DNA from 3 places in the Rhizobium sp. 22-785-1 genome. Region 3 is predicted to be linked to each of the others. Evidence: predicted binding sites of a transcription regulator. Region 3 holds the regulator's gene; each other region holds the start of a gene.
The links. Region 3 encodes LexA, which represses DNA repair genes until DNA is damaged. Its sites were predicted from a motif close to TGTTCNNNNTGTGTTCNG; they were not measured.
Positions count from the first base shown of each region.

Region 1: the regulator LexA is predicted to act here: its motif matches at 5,405-5,422, upstream of dnaE (DNA polymerase III subunit alpha).
Region 2: the regulator LexA is predicted to act here: its motif matches at 4,241-4,258, upstream of ACQZ5M_RS03135 (putative DNA modification/repair radical SAM protein).

Region 1 is NZ_JBNWDI010000007.1:123,062-129,842, forward strand. Features, by position in the region: gene ACQZ5M_RS15370 (ribonuclease J) at 1-293, shown strand, start outside; gene mce (methylmalonyl-CoA epimerase) at 388-792, shown strand; gene ACQZ5M_RS15380 (DUF1467 family protein) at 1,020-1,289, shown strand; gene proS (proline--tRNA ligase) at 1,887-3,209, shown strand; gene ACQZ5M_RS15390 (lipoprotein-releasing ABC transporter permease subunit) at 3,230-4,537, shown strand; gene ACQZ5M_RS15395 (ABC transporter ATP-binding protein) at 4,554-5,237, shown strand; gene dnaE (DNA polymerase III subunit alpha) at 5,647-6,781, shown strand, end outside.
Region 2 is NZ_JBNWDI010000001.1:667,378-674,158, forward strand. Features, by position in the region: gene carB (carbamoyl-phosphate synthase large subunit) at 1-490, shown strand, start outside; gene ACQZ5M_RS03125 (YfdX family protein) at 568-1,353, opposite strand; gene ACQZ5M_RS03130 (UdgX family uracil-DNA binding protein) at 1,553-3,004, opposite strand; gene ACQZ5M_RS03135 (putative DNA modification/repair radical SAM protein) at 3,004-4,236, opposite strand; gene greA (transcription elongation factor GreA) at 4,458-4,934, shown strand; gene ACQZ5M_RS03145 (glycosyltransferase family 4 protein) at 4,966-6,015, shown strand; gene ACQZ5M_RS03150 (glycosyltransferase) at 6,092-6,781, opposite strand, start outside.
Region 3 is NZ_JBNWDI010000001.1:344,272-351,052, reverse strand. Features, by position in the region: gene ACQZ5M_RS01655 (GFA family protein) at 166-564, shown strand; gene lexA (transcriptional repressor LexA) at 712-1,437, opposite strand; gene kdsA (3-deoxy-8-phosphooctulonate synthase) at 1,919-2,767, shown strand; gene eno (phosphopyruvate hydratase) at 2,984-4,258, shown strand; gene ACQZ5M_RS01635 (HIT family protein) at 4,390-4,809, opposite strand; gene ACQZ5M_RS01630 (GNAT family N-acetyltransferase) at 4,831-6,021, opposite strand; gene ACQZ5M_RS01625 (glycerophosphodiester phosphodiesterase) at 6,018-6,761, opposite strand; gene ACQZ5M_RS01620 (RidA family protein) at 6,758-6,781, opposite strand, start outside.

The DNA.
Region 1 (6,781 bases), on a different contig from region 3:
GCAAGCTTTCCTTCGCAGGTCACGTCTCGGTCAATGTCGTTCTGGACAGCCGCTACGATTTCCACGGCGATCCGGACGTGGTTCCTTTCGGTCTTCCTGAATTTGACGACGAAGGCGAGGCAATGGAAGACACGCTCTACGATGCCGTCCTCGGTGCCATTGAAAGCATCCCGCGCGCTCGCCGCAAGGATCTGGACCTGCTGCGCGAAGCGGTCCGTCGCGCCGTGCGCGCCGCCGCCAATCAGACATGGGGCAAAAAGCCGATCGTCACGGTATTCGTGACGAAGATTTGACGATAAGTTCGGTGATGCGCGCTGGGATAGACGCGCATCACCGACGATGTCAGCGTCTTAGATGATGTTCGGCCAGGAAATTGGGAGGATGACCATGCTCGGACGGATCAATCACATTGCGATCGCTGTCCCCGACCTTGCGGCGGCAACCACCACCTATCGCGATGTCCTGGGCGCTGCTGTCTCGCAGGTGCAGACTTTGCCCGAACATGGGGTGCGCGTCGTGTTCGTCAACCTGCCCAACAGCAAGGTCGAACTGCTTGAGCCATTGGACGGCAACTCGCCCATCGCAGCATTTCTGGAAAAGAACCCGTCCGGCGGCATGCACCACATCTGTTACGAAGTGGAAGATATCATCGCTGCCCGCGACAGTTTGAAGTCCGCCGGCGCACGCGTTCTAGGCGATGGAGAACCGAAGATAGGCGCCCATGGAAGGCCTGTGCTCTTCCTTCACCCGAAGGATTTCTGCGGTACGCTGGTGGAGTTGGAAGAGAGTTGAACTAGGGTTTGTTTCGAAAACTAACGTCTGCGCCGGGAGTACCAAGCGCATGATGAGATCCACAGAGGACGCTCTATCCTCTTCAAGCTGACGATGCCCCCGAAAATCGATTCCGATTCTGGGGCTTGTGTTGTAGGAATCGTTTACCAGCTCCTCCGTCTGCTTCCAGCGTGTTTCCAGCACCGTGAGGAGACAAGGAACGCCGGTTCTTCAAGGGGAGGTTCCACATGCCGTGGTTGTCGGTCGTTGCTGTTTTTTTCATCGTCTGGTGGACGGTTCTGTTTGTCGTGCTGCCGATTGGCCTTAGAACCCAGATGGATGACGGCGACGTGACGCTGGGCACGGTGGCGAGCGCGCCTACTCGTTTCCAAGGCGCCAAAATCCTGATCCTCACGACCCTGATCTCGTTATTGCTCTGCGCACTCTGGTACGGCGTCACCTTGTACTTTGGTGTCAGTCTTGACGATTTGCCACGTATCATTCCCGTTTATGATTGATCTTATCAGATCGAGCGGGGGGCTGGTGTCCCTATAGGCGTTAGTGTCCGTCATACGAATGTTACATTTCTGTGGGCGAGATTCGCACATCCGCCAAAAGCAAAAGCTGTGTGATCAGGTCTCGGCAACCAACTCGCTGAAATAACACGGATTTTAGGGCAAAAAAAAACAAGGCGGTTAGGCCTTGTTTTTCAGTTTCGCGTGATCTGTTTCCGTTTCCGGGGCAGCGAACAAGCGCGCCTAAGATCTAATCCTCCCAAGACTGACCGCGAAGACGGCAGAAATTTAAACTTCCTGCCTCTTTTGTGAGCTGAAACTAGCCCAAAGATTCCACTTTGTCACCACGTTTTTTGCAATTTTGTTACAGTCGGCAAAAAATTTCCCCACGAACATTATGTCGCAGGTCACCCGCAAAATTATTTCGCCTGAAACCGTGCAGTGACGAAAGACCTATTCTCACGTTCATGTGAATGCTGTGTAGAGCGCCCCGATCGAGCGGGTTTCCTTCTGATGGAGAAACGGTTATGTACGGCGGAAATATCCTTTAATTCTGGCGATTCCCAGTAGATGGCGGGTCGCCGCACCCAGGAAATAGTCATGCGTCTCAGCCGTTATTTTTTGCCCATCCTGAAGGAAAATCCCAAGGAAGCTGAAATTGTTTCTCACCGCCTCATGTTGCGTGCAGGGATGATCCGTCAGCAGAGCCAGGGCATCTATTCCTGGCTGCCGCTGGGCAAGCGGGTGATGGACAAGGTGAACCGCATCATTCGCGAGGAGCAGGACCGGTCCGGCGCAGTAGAGCTGTTGATGCCCACGCTGCAATCGGCTGAGCTCTGGCAGGAGAGCGGTCGATATGACGATTACGGCAAGGAAATGCTGCGCATCAAGGACCGCCAGGACCGTCAGATGTTGTATGGCCCCACGAACGAGGAGATGATCACGGACATCTTCCGCTCCTATGTGAAGTCCTACAAGAACCTGCCGCTGAACCTCTACCATATCCAGCTGAAATTCCGCGACGAAGTGCGTCCTCGTTTCGGCACGATGCGTTCGCGCGAGTTCTTGATGAAGGATGCCTATTCCTTCGATTTGACGAAGGAAGCCGCGATCCACTCCTATAACAAGATGTTTGCAGCCTATCTGCGCACCTTCTCGCGCCTTGGCCTGCGCGCAATTCCGATGCGCGCCGATACTGGACCGATCGGCGGCAATCACAGCCACGAATTCATCATTCTGGCAGACACCGGTGAATCGGAAGTCTTCTGCCACAAGAGCTTCCTGGAGCAGTGCATTCCCGGAGATGATACCAATTTCGATGACGTTGCCGGTCTGCAGAGCATTTTCGATACATGGACGGCAGACTATGCCGCAACGTCCGAAATGCACGACGAAGCTGCCTTCAACGCAATTCCCGAGAGCGACCGTCTTTCTGCTCGCGGCATCGAAGTTGGCCACATCTTCTACTTCGGGACCAAATATTCCGAGCCGATGGGTGCCAAGGTTCAGGGGCCTGACGGCAAGGAACATCCCGTCCACATGGGATCCTATGGCATCGGACCGACACGCCTTGTTCCCGCCATCATTGAAGCATCGCATGACGAGAACGGAATCATCTGGCCGGCGTCGGTTGCGCCTTTCGATGTCGTCATCATCAATATGAAGGCGGGTGATGCGGCCTGCGACGCGGCTTGCGAAAAGCTTTATTACGCGCTGTCCAATGCCGGTAAGGATGTTCTTTACGACGATACGGATGACCGCGCGGGCCAGAAGTTCGCAACGGCCGATCTCATCGGCGTGCCTATGCAGATCATCGTCGGCCCACGCAGCATTGCTGCCGGCGAGGTCGAGGTGAAGGACCGCAAAACCGGCGCACGTGAGAACGTGACGGTGGAAGCCGCAATGAACAGAGTTCTCGGCTGAAAGGCCGACAAGGAGTAGACATGGCAAAAGCCGAGGCTGACAACGGTGCTGTGGCATCCGTGAAGGATGGAGCGGCACGGCCGTTTTCGGCTTTCGAGCGCATGGTGGCCTGGCGCTACCTGCGTTCGCGCCGTAAGGAAGCATTCATATCTGTCATTGCAGGCTTCTCTTTCGTCGGCATTATGCTCGGCGTTGCGACGCTGATCATCGTCATGGCCGTCATGAATGGTTTCCGCACCGAGCTGATTTCCCGTATTTTGGGAATCAACGGTCACATGATCGTTCAGCCGATCGACCAGCCCTTCAACAATTATGATGAACTGGCGAAGAAGTTTGCCGGAGTGCCGGGCGTGACGATGGCCTTGCCGCTCGTGGAAGGCCAGACGCTGGCATCTGGTCGCAACGGTGCGGGCAGTGGCGCTTTGGTCCGGGGCGTGCGGCCCGAAGATCTCGAAAAGATCAAGGAAATTTCTACCAACGTCAAAGCTGGCGATCTCGTCGGCTTCATGTCAGGGCAGGGTGTTCTGGTTGGTTCAAGGCTAGCCGCGCAGCTCGGCGTGACAGTAGGGGACCAGATTACGCTCATTTCACCGGAAGGTGACGTGACACCCATGGGTGTCAATCCTCGCGTGAAGTCCTATCCGATCTCCGGTGTTTTCGAGATCGGCATGTCGGAATATGACGCCTCGATGATCTATATGCCGCTTTCGGAAGCGCAGCTCTATTTCAATTCGGAAGGCATCGTCCAGTCGATCGAGCTTTTCGTCAGCCATCCGGACGATGTCGATGGTATCCGACCTCTGGTGGAGGCTGCTGCCGGTCGCCAAGTCTATATCACCGACTGGCGACAGCGGAACCAGACTTTCTTCTCCGCCCTGCAGGTGGAGCGCAACGTCATGTTCATGATCCTGACACTGATCGTTCTGGTCGCCGCGCTCAACATCATTTCCGGCCTTATCATGCTGGTGAAGGACAAGGGCAGCGATATCGCCATCCTGCGCACAATGGGTGCGACTTCGGGCGCTGTCATGCGCATCTTTTTCATGACAGGTGCGGCTATCGGTATCGTCGGCACATTTGCGGGCGTGGCGCTTGGCGTTGTCGTGTGTCTCAATGTGGAATCGATCCGCCAGTTCTTCTCGTGGATCAGCGGCACGGTTCTGTTCGATCCGCAGCTTTATTTCCTCAGCCAGCTTCCAGCTGAGATGGCTTTGAGCGAGACGATCACGGTCATCGTCATGGCGCTGACTTTGTCCTTCCTGGCAACGATCTTCCCCGCTTGGCGCGCGTCGAAGCTAGATCCTGTCCAGGCCCTGAGATATGAATAAGGACCGGCCTCGCACCATGGCAAAAAAAATGGCTTTACAGCTCTCCGGCGTGGAACGGACCTACGGTCAGGGGGAGACGAGTCTCTCCATTCTGAAAGACGCAAATTTCGAGCTGAGAAGCGGTGAGATCGTCGCGCTTGTCGCGCCCTCCGGAACGGGGAAATCGACGCTTCTGCATCTGGCCGGTCTGCTCGAACATCCGGATGCGGGCGAGGTATTCATCAATGGCAAGCCATGCGGCACGCTGTCTGATGAGGAGCGCACGTCGATCCGCCGCAGCGACATCGGCTTCGTCTATCAGTTCCACCACCTGCTGCCGGAATTCTCGGCGCTTGAAAACATCATGATGCCGCAAATGATCGCGGGTCTCGCTCCGAAGGAAGCGCAGGTTCGTGCCAAGGCGCTGTTGGACTACATGCGCATCGGCCACAGGGCGGAACATCGCCCGGCTGAACTGTCGGGCGGCGAACAGCAGCGTGTGGCGATCGCGAGAGCGGTTGCCAACGCCCCGCTTCTGCTGCTGGCAGACGAGCCGACAGGCAATCTCGATCCTGAAACGGCATCCTATGTCTTCGATGCTCTGGAAGCACTCGTGCGCCAGTCCGGTCTTGCCGCGCTGATTGCAACGCACAATCACGATCTGGCCGCACGCATGGACCGCCGCGTTACCTTGAGCGAAGGCAAGATCGTCGAATTCTAACACTCAAAGTATCTGTCAACCGCACAGGCTGATTCATGACAGGAACCCCGTCTGACCCTTCAGGCGGGGTTTTGTTTTGCCAATGATTCGATCGGCGGAACCCGGACGAGTCTGCGCACGTTGGCAATAGGACAGTCCGAAGAAAGCTGTTGACATGGAAACAAAATGAGAACAAAATTGGAACATAACAAGTAAGGAGAGACAAATGACTGATTTCATCCGTGACCTTGCCGCCTTCACGTCCATCGCTGTCTTCGTTGCCAGCTTCTCGGTTATCCTCACATCCATGTGAGTTTCGACCCTTCGGTATCTTTACGATTGCAGTGTACGGACACCCGTTCGCGGTGGACTTTGCCGCCCGAAGGCACCAAAATAAGCCCGATTCAGAAATGACAGGAATGCGGGCAAAATGGGCGATAATCTTGACGGGCAGAACCTTTCGGGCGTGCTCTTGAAATCTCCCGGCTTCGTCCATCTTCGCGTCCATTCTGCCTATTCGCTGCTTGAAGGCGCGCTTCCTCTTAAAAAGATCATGGCAAAAGCTGTTGGTGATTCTCAGCCCGCTATTGCCATCACTGATACAAACAATCTTTTCGTTGCGCTGGAATTCTCGGAGAAGGCGCGAGATGAAGGACTGCAGCCGATCATCGGGTGTCAGCTTTCCATAGATATGCAGGACGTCGTCGAGGAGAGGCGAGGTGGCAACAGTCTGGTCAAGTTGCCGTCTCTTGTTCTCCTGGCCGCCGATGCTGACGGCTATGAGCGATTGGTTGATTTGATCAGTCGCGCCTATCTCGACGGTGAAGGCAGTGGCCATGCGGTCAATATCGCCAAGTCCTGGCTGGAAGAAGCAAGCAATGCCGGCTTGATAGCACTAACAGGCGCATCCGGCGGTCCTATCGACATGGCAATGAAAGAAGGGCATGCCGCTCAGGCAAAGAGCCGGCTTCTCGCGCTGAAGGAGATCTTTGGCGATCGGCTATATATAGAGCTTCAACGTCAGGGCAATTACGATCGTGCGCATGAGCGCCGCATGATAGCGCTTGCCTATGAGCACGATATTCCTCTGGTTGCCACCAATGAGGCCTTCTTCCCTTCCAAGGCGGATTATGAGGCCCATGACGCCCTTTTGGCGGTTGCTCATAATGCGATCGTTTCGGACGATAGCCGTTTTCGTCTGACTCCCGATCATTATCTAAAGAGCCGCGATGAGATGGTGGCACTCTTCAAGGATATCCCCGAAGCCATCGAAAACACGGTCGAGATCGCCCAGCGTTGTTCCTATGTTCTCAAGAAGCGTGGGCCCATTCTGCCGCGCTTTACCGGCGCCAGTGACGATCCGGAAGAGGCCGAACGCGCAGAATCGCTGGAACTTCGCCGCCAGGCCGTCGAAGGTCTTGACATGCGTTTGGCAGCGCTCGGCATGGCGCCCGGTTATACGGAGCAGGAATACAGGGATCGGCTGGATTTTGAACTCAGCGTCATCGAACGCATGAGGTTTCCTGGCTATTTCCTCATCGTTGCCGACTTCATCAAATGGGCAA
Region 2 (6,781 bases), 320 kb from region 3:
GGAAATGCGCTCCACCGGCGAAGTCATCGGTCTCGATACCGATTTCGCGCTGGCCTTTGCCAAGTCACAGCTGGGCGCTGGCGTCGATCTCCCCCGCTCTGGCACGGTCTTCGTCTCGGTCCGCGATCAGGACAAGGAAGGCGTTCTGCCCGCCATTCGCATTCTGGTGGAAGCAGGCTTCAAGGTCCTGGCAACCGGCGGTACGCAGCGTTTCCTCGCCGAACAGGGCATCGCAGCCGAGAAGATCAACAAGGTGCAGGAAGGTCGCCCGCACATTGAGGATGGCATTCGCAACCGTCAGGTCCAGCTGGTCATCAACACCACCGACAGCAACAAGGCGATCTCCGACTCCAAGTCGCTACGCCGCGCAACGCTGATGCAGAAAGTGCCCTATTACACCACCATGGCCGGTGCGGAAGCTGCAGCCCTTGCCATCAAGGCGCTGAAGGCCGGCAACCTCGAAGTGAAGCCGCTGCAAAGCTACTTCTGAGAAACGACATAGCGTTCCAAAACAAAGGCCTCCCCCAAACGGGGAGGCCATTTTCGTTGCAGTATGTGGAAGGGCGATTAGCCCTTTGGAGCAGCAGTCTTGTCCGTCGATGGGGTAACTGCTGCGGCATTGGCAGGCTTTTCTGCCTTTGCCTTGTAAGGCTGACCATAGATATCGACGATGTTGAGCATCGCGTTATCCGTTACGTCCTTCAGCGCCGCATTGGCCTCATAGAACTTGCCCTGGTTGATCAGGTCGGCAGCCTTGCCAACATCGGTGACCGTCTGGTCGAGCGGTAGGGCGGCGGTGATGAACTCGACATCGACATCCGCGACAGCGAGCTTTTCAAGCGCACCCTGGCGATCGGAGGTCTTCAGGCTCTTATTCGCTTCGGTGATGGCCGCAACTTTCTCAGGCGTTGCCTTGAAGTCTTCACCGAGCGTCAACTGCGAGTCGACTGGCAACCACTGGATGGGCGTTGCAGACGGGGCCTTTATGTCGGCCTTCGCGTCGGCGGCGGTCGGTGCCTTGGTCGGCTTCGTCAGATCCGCTTCAGCCTTCATGAAGACTGCTTCGTCCTTGGAGGCCTTCCGCAGCTCGTCCTTCGCCTTGTTGATGAAGGTCTTAGCCTCATCCGGCTTCGCGTTGAAGATTGCCAGGCGTGTTGCCTGAATATCGGCCAAGGCCTGTGCGCCGTCCTGGGAGAGACGACCAACATCTTTGTCGATGGCCTTATTCGGAACAACAGCGCCCTTGGTTTCCGTCTGCGCTGCAGTTGTCGATGCAGCTTCGGCAGTATAAGCAATTCCGCCGAGCATAGTACCGGCAACAAGAATAACAGCAATGTTACGGCGAATAAACATGATGCAAATCCTTTTATAATCCCTACACACAACATCCTAACCACCTTTGGATGTTGATGCTGATTAAACTCCCAAAAACGGAAATAGTCGCATTACAATTACTTCATGAACGGCTTTTAATGCTTAGAAACAGCGCATTTTCGAAAAGGGCGAACTGTTCTACTGCGGCAGTAAGGACCAAACGCGGGGACGCTTCACCTCACGCTTCGGACAATCGCCGCACGGCGCGCAAGTCTTCGACGAAGAGCGCCCTCTCCTGCGCCTGACGTGCCGGGTCGGGAATTCTAAGCAGGTAGGATGGATGCACCGTGGCAAAGAGGATGCGTGAATTCTCCATGGGGATGGGCCGGCTGCGAACGCTCGAAAGCGTCTCTTTCATCCCCGTCAAAGCGTAAACCGCCGTCGCCCCCATCGCGACGATGAGCTTGGGCTGAACGAGATCGATCTCCCGGGTCAACCACCAACGGCAACGCTCAACCTCACCGGCATTGGGTCGTTGGTGAATGCGTTTCTTGCCCCGCGCCTCATATTTGAAATGCTTGACCGCGTTCGTCACATAGAGCGATTGACGCTCGATCCCCGTTTCCCCCAAGACCTGATCGAACACCCTGCCCGCTGGACCGATAAAGGGTCGCCCGGCCAAATCCTCATGATCTCCCGGCTGCTCACCAACGACCATCGCCTGCGCCTTCTCAGGCCCCTCGCCGAAGACGGTTTGCGTCGCGGCACAATGCAGCGGGCACATCTGACAGCTTTGTGCTTCACGCTTCACGCCAGCGAGAGTATTTGCATCCGGTAGCACTTCCTGTGGCTTGGCTGCGGCCGCCGCCTGGATGCGATGGTGAAACATCTGCGGCTCGGTCGCAGCCTTGGCCGCCATGCCAAGCACGCGCGCCTCCGCGCCGATGACAAGTTCCGGGATGAGATCGGCCTCTGGCAGGTTCTTCCAATACTTCTTCGGCATTTCCGCCGTCATGGCTTTGATCTTCAACCGCGCCGGATTGAAGATATTGGCATAGTAGGTGCGCCATAACTCGTCCGTCTCGTCGGAAATATCCGGTCGTTCCGCTGGTTCGCGCGACGTCTCAAGCAACTGACCATTCCACCGTGCAGACCCTTTCGGAGTTGCGATCAGCCAATCCATGTCGTTGAAGCGACGCTGGAAGAACGGCGCCTTTCGCTCGACAATGAAATGATCTGGCTCGAACCACGCAATGAAGCAGCGCCGTGCTTGCGCGCCCTCGCCCGGCACTTCCTTGAAACGGACGAAGGCGGTCATCTTGTGGCTGTCGCGACGGACCGATTTCTCCATTTGACGGGCCGCTTGAACATCGGGATCGGCCTTGATCTGCAACAGCGCCCGGTCCTGCTGCAGCCGCCACAGGAGACGATACAGCAAAGAAAAGCGCGCCGGATCGCTGTGGCAGATGATGGCTTCCGCCAATGGCAGGAAGGCCGATGGAACCGTGATCTGCGCCGGCGTCTTCGCTACCGGTAGTGACGCCTGCTGCTCGAAATCAAGACGCGTGCCGCGGTCGCTCTTCAGGCGCCAATCCACATCGCTCGGTGCCACACTCGCCGTAAGAAGCGAACGCGCGGCGTCGCGCCATTCGCCAAAGTTGCCCCTGCCCTCCAGTTCGACCGCATACATCACAGCAACGACAACTGTTCCGGAGGCGGTGTGAACATGGCGCGCAGGTCGGGCCGCTCGGTCAACTTGCCCGGCGTCCAGCCATCAGCGACGACAAACGCCTTCACCTTTTTCAGCGATACGCCGAAGCGCGCCAGATCTTCCAAGCGCAGCCTCCGAAAGCGGCGCGAAGACAAGATGGAGTTTACCGTCTTCACGCCGAACCCAGGCACGCGCAGCAGCATCTCTCTCTCACCCGAATTGACATCGACAGGAAACTTTTGGCGGTTGCCGAGCGCCCAGGCGAGCTTGGGATCGATATCGAGATCGAGCATGCCGTTCTGTTGCGTCGAGGTAATCTCGCCGATGTCGAAGCCGTAGAATCGGTAGAGCCAATCGGCTTGATAGAGCCTGTGCTCGCGCATCAACGGCGGCTTGATGAGTGGCAGGTTTTTGGACGAATCGGGAATGGGGCTGAAGGCGGAGTAATAGACGCGCCGCAGGCCATAGCTTCCGTAAAGCCGCGCACTGGTCGAGAGAATTGTGCCGTCGTCGGCGCCGTCGGCACCGACAATCATCTGCGTGCTCTGTCCGGCCGGCGCAAAGGTCTTGACCCGCTTCGTCTTCAGCGTCGGCTCGCCCGCCTCCTCGATCTTCAAACGGATATCCGCCATGGAGCGACGAATATTGCCGGGCTGCTTTTCCGGCGCGAACTTGCCAATTCCGCTATCGGTCGGAAGTTCGATATTGATCGAGAGACGATCGGCATAAAGCCCCGCTTCTTCGATCAGATGCGGCGATGCTTCGGGGATGGACTTCAGGTGGATGTAACCCCGGAAGCCATGGGTGACGCGCAACTCCTTTGCCACGCGCACCAGCTCTTCCATCGTGTGGTCGGAAGAGCGAATAATGCCGGAAGAAAGGAACAGACCTTCGATATAATTTCGCCGGTAAAATTCCAGCGTCAGCCACACGACCTCTTCCACGGTAAAGCGTGCGCGTTCGACATTGCTCGACGAACGGTTGATGCAATAGGCGCAATCATAGATGCAGAAATTGGTCAGAAGAATCTTTAAAAGCGAGATACAACGACCATCCGGCGCATAGGCATGGCATATGCCAGAGCCCTCCGTCGACCCCAGCCCGCCGCTTTGCGCCGAGTTGCGTTTCGAGGTCCCGCTGGACGCGCAGGAGGCGTCATACTTCGCTGCATCTGAGAGAACTGCAAGCCGCTCTTTGATTGACTTCTTCATAGTATGTTCTCTATATGTTCCAGTGACGAAAGTCAAATCACAAGCGGAGCACGTTGAAAATGCTTGTTTTTTACGGGCCTTTTAATTTGCTGGCATTTCAGGATGCTCTTCTGATATAGTCCGACAAATTGTGATTTTGACATGGTTCCGAAGTTTTGCTCCGGAACCTGTTTCTTTTTGTGTCTGCGACTACCGCGGTGCGAATGTGAAGGAATAAAAAGATGGTAGAAAAAGTACCGATGACCCAGGGCGGTTACGTCAAGTTGCAGGAAGAACTTCGCTGGCGTCAGCAGGAAGAGCGCCCGCGCATCATCGAGGCGATCGCCGAAGCCCGCGCGCATGGCGACCTGTCGGAAAATGCCGAGTATCACGCCGCCAAGGAAGCGCAGAGCCACAATGAAGGCCGCATCTCCGAGCTCGAAGATCTGACTGCCCGCGCCGAGATCATCGATCTCTCCAAGATGTCCGGTTCCAAGATCAAGTTTGGCGCCACCGTCAAGCTCATCGATGAAGACACCGATGAAGAAAAGACCTACCAGATCGTTGGCGATCAGGAAGCTGACGTAAAGGAAGGTCGCATTTCGATTTCCTCCCCCATTGCTCGTGCCCTGATCGGCAAGGAAGTGGGTGACAGCATCGAAGTGAATGCGCCTGGCGGCTCGCGCGGCTACGAGATCCTGTCCGTCAACTGGAACTGAATCCCCCGCTCCTGTTGCGAGACTTCAAGACTTGCCCCATGTCGATCTGAGAGATGTCCGCGTCCTTGCGCCAAACTTCAAGCGCAGGCTCTCGGGCGTGACATCGACGATCATTCAGCTCGTGCCGGTGCAGAACCGGCTCGGGCAGAAGATCGCCGTGATCGGGCCCGGCCTGCCGGACAGCCTGCCCTTTGTTCGCTTTCGCGATCTCTGGCGGCTGTGGCAGAATGGTCCAGAGGGCAAGCCCCGCGTCTGGCATGCGCGGCGCAATATAGAAATGCTGCCGGCCATCATCATGCGCGACATCCTGCGCATGAAGCTGAAGATCGTCTTCACCTCCGCCTCGCAGCGCAAGCACACCGGCTGGACCAAATTTCTGATTTCCAGAATGGATGGCGTAATTGCCACCAATAGCCAGACGGCCTCCTATCTGGAGGTACCGAGCACGGTCATCATGCACGGCATCGACACCGATCGCTTTTCCCCGCCCGCCGATAAGGCTGAAGCAAAGGTCGCACGCGGCCTCGATCCTCAGCGCAAATATGTCGGCTGCTTCGGCCGCATACGGCACCAGAAAGGCACCGATCTTTTCGTTGACACGATGATCCGCGTTTTGCCAGACCATCCAGAGTGGTCGGCCATCGTTGCCGGACGCGCAACAGGTCCGCATGTGGATTTCGAGAATAGCTTAAAGGAAAGAGTGCGAGCCGCAGGTCTTGCCGACCGCATCCTCTTCGTCGGAGAGCATACCAACATCAACGAATGGTACCGCGCGCTTGACCTCTTCATCGCCCCCCAACGCTGGGAGGGATTTGGCCTCACCCCTCTGGAAGCCATGTCGACGGGTGTGCCCGTAATCGCAACGGATGTCGGCGCCTTTCCGGAATTGGTGCGCGAAGGCGAAACCGGCACCGTCATTGGCCGCGATAATCTTGATGCGATGGTTGAAGCGACCTCTGGCTTCCTGAGCGATACAGAGATGATGCAGCGAGGAAGTGCGGCTGCGCGCCAGACGACAGTGGAAAATTTCGCGCTTGAAGGCGAAGCCCGGTCTCTCGGTAATATCTATGCGCGCGTTTAGACAGCCGAATATCGCTTTTCCGATCGCAACACTGGACAGCGCCGTCCCAGCCTGAGCTGAAACAGCGCGACCGCCTTCATCGCCTGCCGCTACGCAATTCCTCGAAGAATTCCAGATATTGATCGACGATCCGCTCTGCGGAAAAGCGTGCGGCCAATTGCTCTCGCCCACCTTGAACCAGCTTCGCTCGAAGCTCGGGCGCCCCTTGCAGACGCAAGAGCGCCTGCGCCATACCCTCGACATCGTCGATCTCGGTGAAGAGAGCGCTTTCATCATGCGTCGCAGCCCAGGACGGCCCTTCGGTTTTGGTGGACACCACAGCCACTTCCGCCTTCCAGCCTTCGAGTAGCACGTTGCCAAGCGGCTCCTGTCGGCTCGGCACGCAGAACATATCCGCCGCCTTAATATAGGCCGCCGGCTCCGAAACCCAGCCGATGAAGCGGACGCGATCGGCAATCCCAAGCTCTTGCACCAACCGCTCCAGATCGGCTCTATCGGGGCCATCTCCAACCAGCCAGAGCCAGAGGTGAGGCGTCGCCGCGACCGCCCGCAGCAAGGTATCGAAACCCTTGGTCGGCACGAAGCGGCCAAGACCGCAAACCAGAGGAACATCGTCCGGCGTCGAAAAATCCGACCGCTTGACCACGGAAGTGCCAACCTCGCCCGGAAAATTGGATACAATCGTCGTCTTACCCTGCCAGCCGAGTGTACGGCAGTGTTCGATGACATTGGGCGCATTGCCGACGATAGCATCGGTGTTGCCGAA
Region 3 (6,781 bases):
GCGGTCCCACAGGGAGTTACAGGCCGGATCACGAATAGCGGTCTTCACATTATTTGATGTGTCGGTCTGTCGAAGAGCAAAGACAGTCGCCGTGAGTGGTGGGATTTGAACTTCATTCGAAGTTCGGTGTTCGGTGGCTAGGTATCGTGAAGTAGGAGGAATAACATGGTGGTGAGGTCTGCCGGCTGTGCCTGCGGCAAGGTAAGGCTATCTCTCGTCGGTCAGCCCTATCGTGTCGGGATTTGTCATTGCATGGATTGTCGCAAACATCATGGTGCGCTCTTTCTCGCCTCGGCAATTTTTCCAGAGGATGCCGTAACGATCGATGGAGACACTCGCAGCTACAATGGCCGCTTTTTTTGCCCCGATTGCGGTTCACCGGTTTTTGGCCGGAGCGGCGACGAAGTAGAGGTCAATCTCGGTTCACTCGATGAGCCGGATCAATTTGAGCCGACCTACGAGCTTTGGACAATCCGCCGTGAGGCATGGCTTCCGGATTTCCCCGCATTGCGCCGTTTCGATCGCGATCGGAAATCGACAGGCCGAACCGAAGAAGGGCGATAGACCCGTGCAGTTTCATTGTCCCATCATTGCTTCTGTCTCCGTTGACGCGCGGAATACAAAAAAAGCAGGCGATGACCTGCTTTTTTGGTTTTGTTCTGAGATTACTGCGCTCAACCGGTCCGATGTAGGGGTGCCTTCAGTCACCGGTCAGTGATAACGGCGAATGAGACCCACAAGTTTGCCCTGAATTTTGACCCTGTCGGGCCCAAAGATACGGGTTTCATAGGCCGGGTTCGCGGCCTCCAGGGCTATCGAAGCACCCTTGCGGCGGAACCGTTTCAACGTCGCTTCCTCATCATCCACAAGAGCGACGATGATGTCTCCAGGATTGGCCGTGCTGCCGTTGCGTATGATCACGGTGTCTCCATCGAAGATGCCGGCCTCGATCATGGAGTCACCCTTGACTTCCAATGCGTAATGTTCACCCGTTCCGATCATGTCCACCGGCACGGCAACATCGTGGGTATTGTTCTGAATGGCGGAGATCGGAACACCGGCAGCGATGCGTCCCATCACAGGAACGGTGACCGCGCTTGAAATCGCATCATTTACTGGCTTCGGGGCAGGAGCAGGTTCCGGCGCTTTCGGCTTTCCGAGGCTGCCCTCGATCACGCTTGGGGAGAATCCACGTACGGGCTTCTGCGCGGGTGCGGAATAGGCTTCCGGGAGTTTGATAACCTCCAGCGCTCTTGCCCGGTTCGGCAGACGGCGGATGAAGCCGCGCTCCTCCAAGGCGGTGATCAGACGGTGAATACCGGATTTGGAAGCGAGGTCCAGGGCATCTTTCATCTCATCGAAAGACGGCGGCACGCCGGACTCTTTCATTCGTTCATGAATGAATAGGAGCAGTTCCTGCTGTTTGCGCGTGAGCATGAGAAAACCCTTGGAATGCGTTGCGAAGATTCGCGAAACAAATACAGAACGAACACTATATGTTCCATATGTGTTCTGCAATCCCTTAAAATTCCGCAAACGTTCGGGCTTGCCGTTTTGCTGTCCTGTTTCCGCGCAAATGTGGAAGCTTGCCGCTAGGAATATGACAGCATCCTCCTGAACACGACGATGGCGAGCAGCAGGTTGATCGCTCAGCTTGGTTAGAAGCGCGTCTCGCAGGACGAGTAAGGAGCAGGCCGAAGCCAGCGTGCGAAGAAGGCCTGGAAGGCATCGTAACCGGCCCAACTTTCTCTGGAGGTGAGAACAGCGAGAATGTCTGTCGCATGTTGCTGGCGCAAGGTATCAAGCCTGAAAAGCTGGAAAATTGATTCCGATTTTCGGGCTGATGTTGTAAGGCCTTTGCATGCTCGCAAAGTTGCGGTTGCCGGCGATGTCCGGCGCATGAGTCGTGAGGAATGAGATGACTGTAAAGAACAATTTGAAAGTGGTCGCTGGCGAGGGAAAAGGCGCTGTATCCTTCTCCAACACGGAGCGGTTTTCGCTGATTGCCGGCCCGTGCCAGATGGAAAGCCGCGACCATGCTTTCATGATTGCCGGCACACTTCACGAATTGTGCGCCAAGCTCGGCATCGGGCTGGTTTACAAGTCCTCTTTCGATAAAGCGAACCGTACTTCTCTTTCCGGCAAGCGCGGTATCGGCCTCGACAGGGCCATGGAAATCTTCACCGACCTCAAGAAAGAGTTCGGCTTTCCGGTGCTGACCGATATCCACACGGAAGAGCAGTGCGCCGTTGTAGCGGAGACCGTCGATGTCCTGCAAATCCCGGCGTTTCTCAGCCGTCAGACCGATCTTCTGGTGGCCGCCGCAAAGACCGGACGGGTCATCAACGTGAAAAAGGGGCAGTTTCTGGCGCCCTGGGATATGAAGAACGTCCTTTCAAAACTCAATGAGAGCGGCAATCCCAATGTTCTTCTCTGCGAACGTGGCGCGTCTTTCGGCTACAATACGCTGGTGTCCGACATGCGGTCGCTGCCGATCATGGCCTCGCTTGGTGCGCCCGTGGTTTTCGATGCGACGCATTCCGTGCAGCAGCCAGGAGGGCAGGGCGGTTCCACCGGCGGCCAGCGCGAATTCGTCGAGACATTGTCGCGTGCGGCTGTCGCCGTCGGCATTGCCGGCCTCTTCGTCGAAACTCATGAAGACCCGGACAACGCGCCGTCTGACGGACCGAACATGGTTCATCTGAAGGATATGCCGAAGCTTCTGGAAAAGCTTCTGGCGTTTGATGCCATCGCCAAGGCTGCCTGATTTTGGCCTAATCGATTTTTATAGGTGGGGCGGCGCGTAGGACGACGCGTCGTCATTGTAATTTCTCACGCTTCGTCTACAGCGAAGTGGCAATGACCTTTCACATATTTCAGTATCGCTTAACCGCTATCCGGCTCAAAAACGGCTTCACAGCTTTGCCGATGCGCTCTAAGACAAGCGACTGAAATCCTCTGTTCCAGTCCCAAGGGAGAGACCATGACAGCCATTACCGACATCATCGCACGCGAAATCCTCGACAGCCGTGGCAATCCCACGGTCGAGGTCGATGTGTACCTCGAAGACGGCTCCTTCGGTCGCGCCGCCGTTCCATCTGGCGCATCCACCGGCGCTCACGAGGCTGTCGAGCTGCGCGATGGCGGACAGCGCTATCTCGGAAAAGGCGTTGAAAAGGCTGTCGAAGCCGTCAACACCGAAATCTTCGATGCGCTTGGCGGTTTCGATGCTGAAAGCCAGATCCATGTCGATCAGACACTGATCGCGCTTGACGGCACGCCGAACAAGTCCCGCCTCGGCGCCAACGCCATTCTCGGCGTTTCGCTTGCCGTCGCCAAGGCTGCTGCCGAAACCACTGGCCTGCCGCTTTACCGTTACGTCGGTGGCCCGAATGCCCACCTGCTGCCCGTTCCAATGATGAACATCATCAATGGCGGTGCGCATGCCGACAACCCGATCGACTTCCAGGAATTCATGATCATGCCGGTCGGCGCGGAAAGTATCCGTGACGCAGTGCGTATCGGCGCGGAAATCTTCCACGTTCTCAAAAAGGAACTGGCAGCCCAGGGCCACAACACCAATGTCGGCGACGAAGGCGGCTTTGCGCCAGGCCTGAAGAGCGCGCCGGAAGCGCTGGACTTCATCATGAAGTCGGTTGAAAAGGCCGGTTACAGGCCGGGCGACGACGTCGCGCTTGCTCTCGACTGCGCCTCGACCGAGTTCTTCAAAAACGGCAAGTACGAGATGGAAGGCGAAGGCCGCACGCTCGAGCCGGAAGCCATGGCCGATTACCTCGCAGAACTTGCGGCAAAGTACCCGATCATCTCCATCGAAGACGGCATGGCCGAAGACGACTGGGATGGCTGGAAGTACCTGACCGACAAGATCGGCTCCAAGGTCCAGCTCGTTGGCGATGATCTTTTCGTCACCAACTCTTCGCGCCTGCGCGACGGTATCAAGATGGGCGTTGCCAATTCGATCCTCGTCAAGGTCAACCAGATCGGCTCTCTGACCGAGACGCTTGATGCTGTGGAGACGGCACACAAGGCTGGCTATACCGCGGTCATGTCTCACCGCTCTGGAGAGACGGAAGATTCGACGATTGCCGATCTCGCAGTTGCTACCAACTGCGGTCAGATCAAGACCGGCTCGCTGTCGCGCTCCGACCGTCTGGCCAAGTACAACCAGCTGATCCGCATCGAAGAGATGCTGGGTCCGCAGGCTGCCTATGCCGGTCGTTCGATCCTGCGCGGCTGATTTGAAGCTCCGATGATCTGGAGTGGCTTTCCATAAGCCCGTTAACAGAAAAACCCGCCGATGGACTCGGCGGGTTTTTTCGTGAGCGATGCGGTCTTTCTTCTCGACGATCGGAACGTCGAGATTCGCACTTACATTGCCTGTTTGATCTTCTCGGCGTGAGCCTTCAACATCTCCACATCCGCCATTGCGCCGCTGTGCGGCTTTAATGGCTCGCCGTCCTTGCGCGGGACAACGTGGAAGTGCAAGTGGAAGACGGTCTGGCCAGCGGCCGGCTCGTTGAACTGCGAAATGTAAATGCCATCCGCATCGAAGGCTTCCTTAGCGGCAACCGCGAGCTTCTGGACGACCGGAATCGTCTTCATCAAAACTTCGGGATCGGCGTCCAGAATGTTGCGCGAACCGCTTTTCGGGATCACCAGCAAGTGGCCGGGTGCCTGGGGCATCACGTCCATGAAGGCTAGCGTGTGGTCGTCTTCGTAGACCTTGACGCAAGGGATTTCCCCACGCAGGATTTTTGCGAAGATGTTGTTGTCGTCATAGACGGCCATTGAGCGCTCCCTTACAATTTTCTAGACGTCGTCTTCCTGCCGTTCGCCTTTGCGAAACGGGCTGTGGTCTTCAAGATAGTCGTTGATTTGTTCGACCTCGCTACGCTCACGCTCCAGATAATCGGCAATGGCGTGGCGAAGGCCGGGATGGGCGATGTAGTGGGCGGAGTGGGTGGTGACCGGCGTGTAGCCGCGGGCCAGTTTGTGCTCGCCCTGGGCGCCGGCTTCCACACGCTTCAAGCCTTTGGAAAGCGCGAAGTCGATCGCCTGATGGTAGCAGACTTCAAAATGCAGGAAGGGATGATCTTCAATGCAGCCCCAGTGGCGTCCGTAAAGCGCATCCCCACCGATGAAGTTGATGGCGCCGGCGACGTACCTGCCGTCGCGCTTTGCCATCACCAGCAGGATATCGTCTGCCATCCGCTCGCCGATGAGGGAATAGAAATTGCGGGTGAGGTAAGGCTTGCCCCATTTGCGGCTGCCGGTATCCATGTAGAAGGTGAAGAACTGATCCCAGATATCTTCCGTCAAATCGCTGCCGGTCAGCCAGTCGATTTCGATGCCGTTTTCCAGCGCTGCGCGCCGTTCCTTCTTCAGGCTCTTGCGCTTGCGCGATGACAGGGCATCAAGAAAATCGGCGTGATCTCGGTAGCCTTGATTGATGAAATGAAACTGCTGGTCGGTGCGATGCAGAAAACCTTCATCCTGCAGCGCTTCGATTTCGTCTTCCGGCGCGAAGGTGATATGCGCGGAAGATATTCCGAGTTTCTCTGTCACCTGCCGGAGACCTGATGCGAGGACCTGCTGAAACGCGGCTACGTCCACGCCACTGGTCAGAAGGCGTGGGCCGGTTGCAGGCGTGAAGGGGACGGAGCACTGGAGCTTAGGGTAGTAGCGCCCGCCCGCTCGCTCGAAAGCATCGGCCCAGCCGTGGTCGAAGACATATTCGCCGCGGCTGTGATTCTTCAGATAGCCCGCAACGGCGCCCATCAATTCACCATCGCCGCGCTCCAGCAACAGATGTTGACCGAGCCAACCGGTCTTGGCCGTGGCCGAGCCGGAATCCTCAAGCGAGGCGAGGTAGGCGTGGGAGGTGAATGGATTATAGGGATTGGCGATAGCCGATCTGGATGCTCCGGAAAGCCTGTTCCAGCTTTCCGGAGCAATGTCCTTGAAGGACTGTGCAACGCGAATGGTGTATTCGTCGCTCATGCGGTAGCTGGCCGGTCCTTCACGTCGGGAACGAAACCCTCGAATGTTATCTGATCAGCATAAGTATAGGACTTCTCCAAGGCATTTTCATCCCGTACCGTCCAGGTAATTACCGGTACGCCAAGCTTCCGCTGCGCTTCAATGAAGCTGTTCGGTAGGTGGCCCCAGAAATAGGAGATGAAATCGAGGCCGATCTGCATTGCCTCGTCGTGTTTGAAGAAGTCTTCCGGATCAGCGCCTTCTGCGGTCAGCCCCAAAGGCCAGGGGGAGCCTGCAGTCTTCAAAGCCTTCAGCAGATGGTGGTCGAAGCTCATCAGCGCCACTTGGCCCCGGTAGCCTTCGAGATCATCCAGAACGGCTTCGGCGAAGCCATCATCGACGCCTTCGCCCTCCCGACCTTTCAACTCGATGACAAGCGGCACCTTGCCAGCACACAGCTGTAGTAGCTGCTTCAGCGTCGGTACGCGATCTCTTGTCTGACCGATCGACAACATCCCGAGTTCGGCGGAGGTGCGTTCGCGCACATCGCCCCTGATGCCCGTAAGACGGGTCATCTCATCGTCATGAAAAACGACCGGAACGCTGTCTGCGGCCAGTTGCACATCGCATTCGATGGCATAACCGCCCTCGATGGCTCGGGAGAAGGCTGAAAGCGTGTTCTCCCAGACTTGCTTGTTCAGATCGTGGTAGCCGCGATGGGCGACGGGCTGCGCCGTCAACCAGGACAGTTTCAGTGTCATACGTCGATTTCCACGATGGC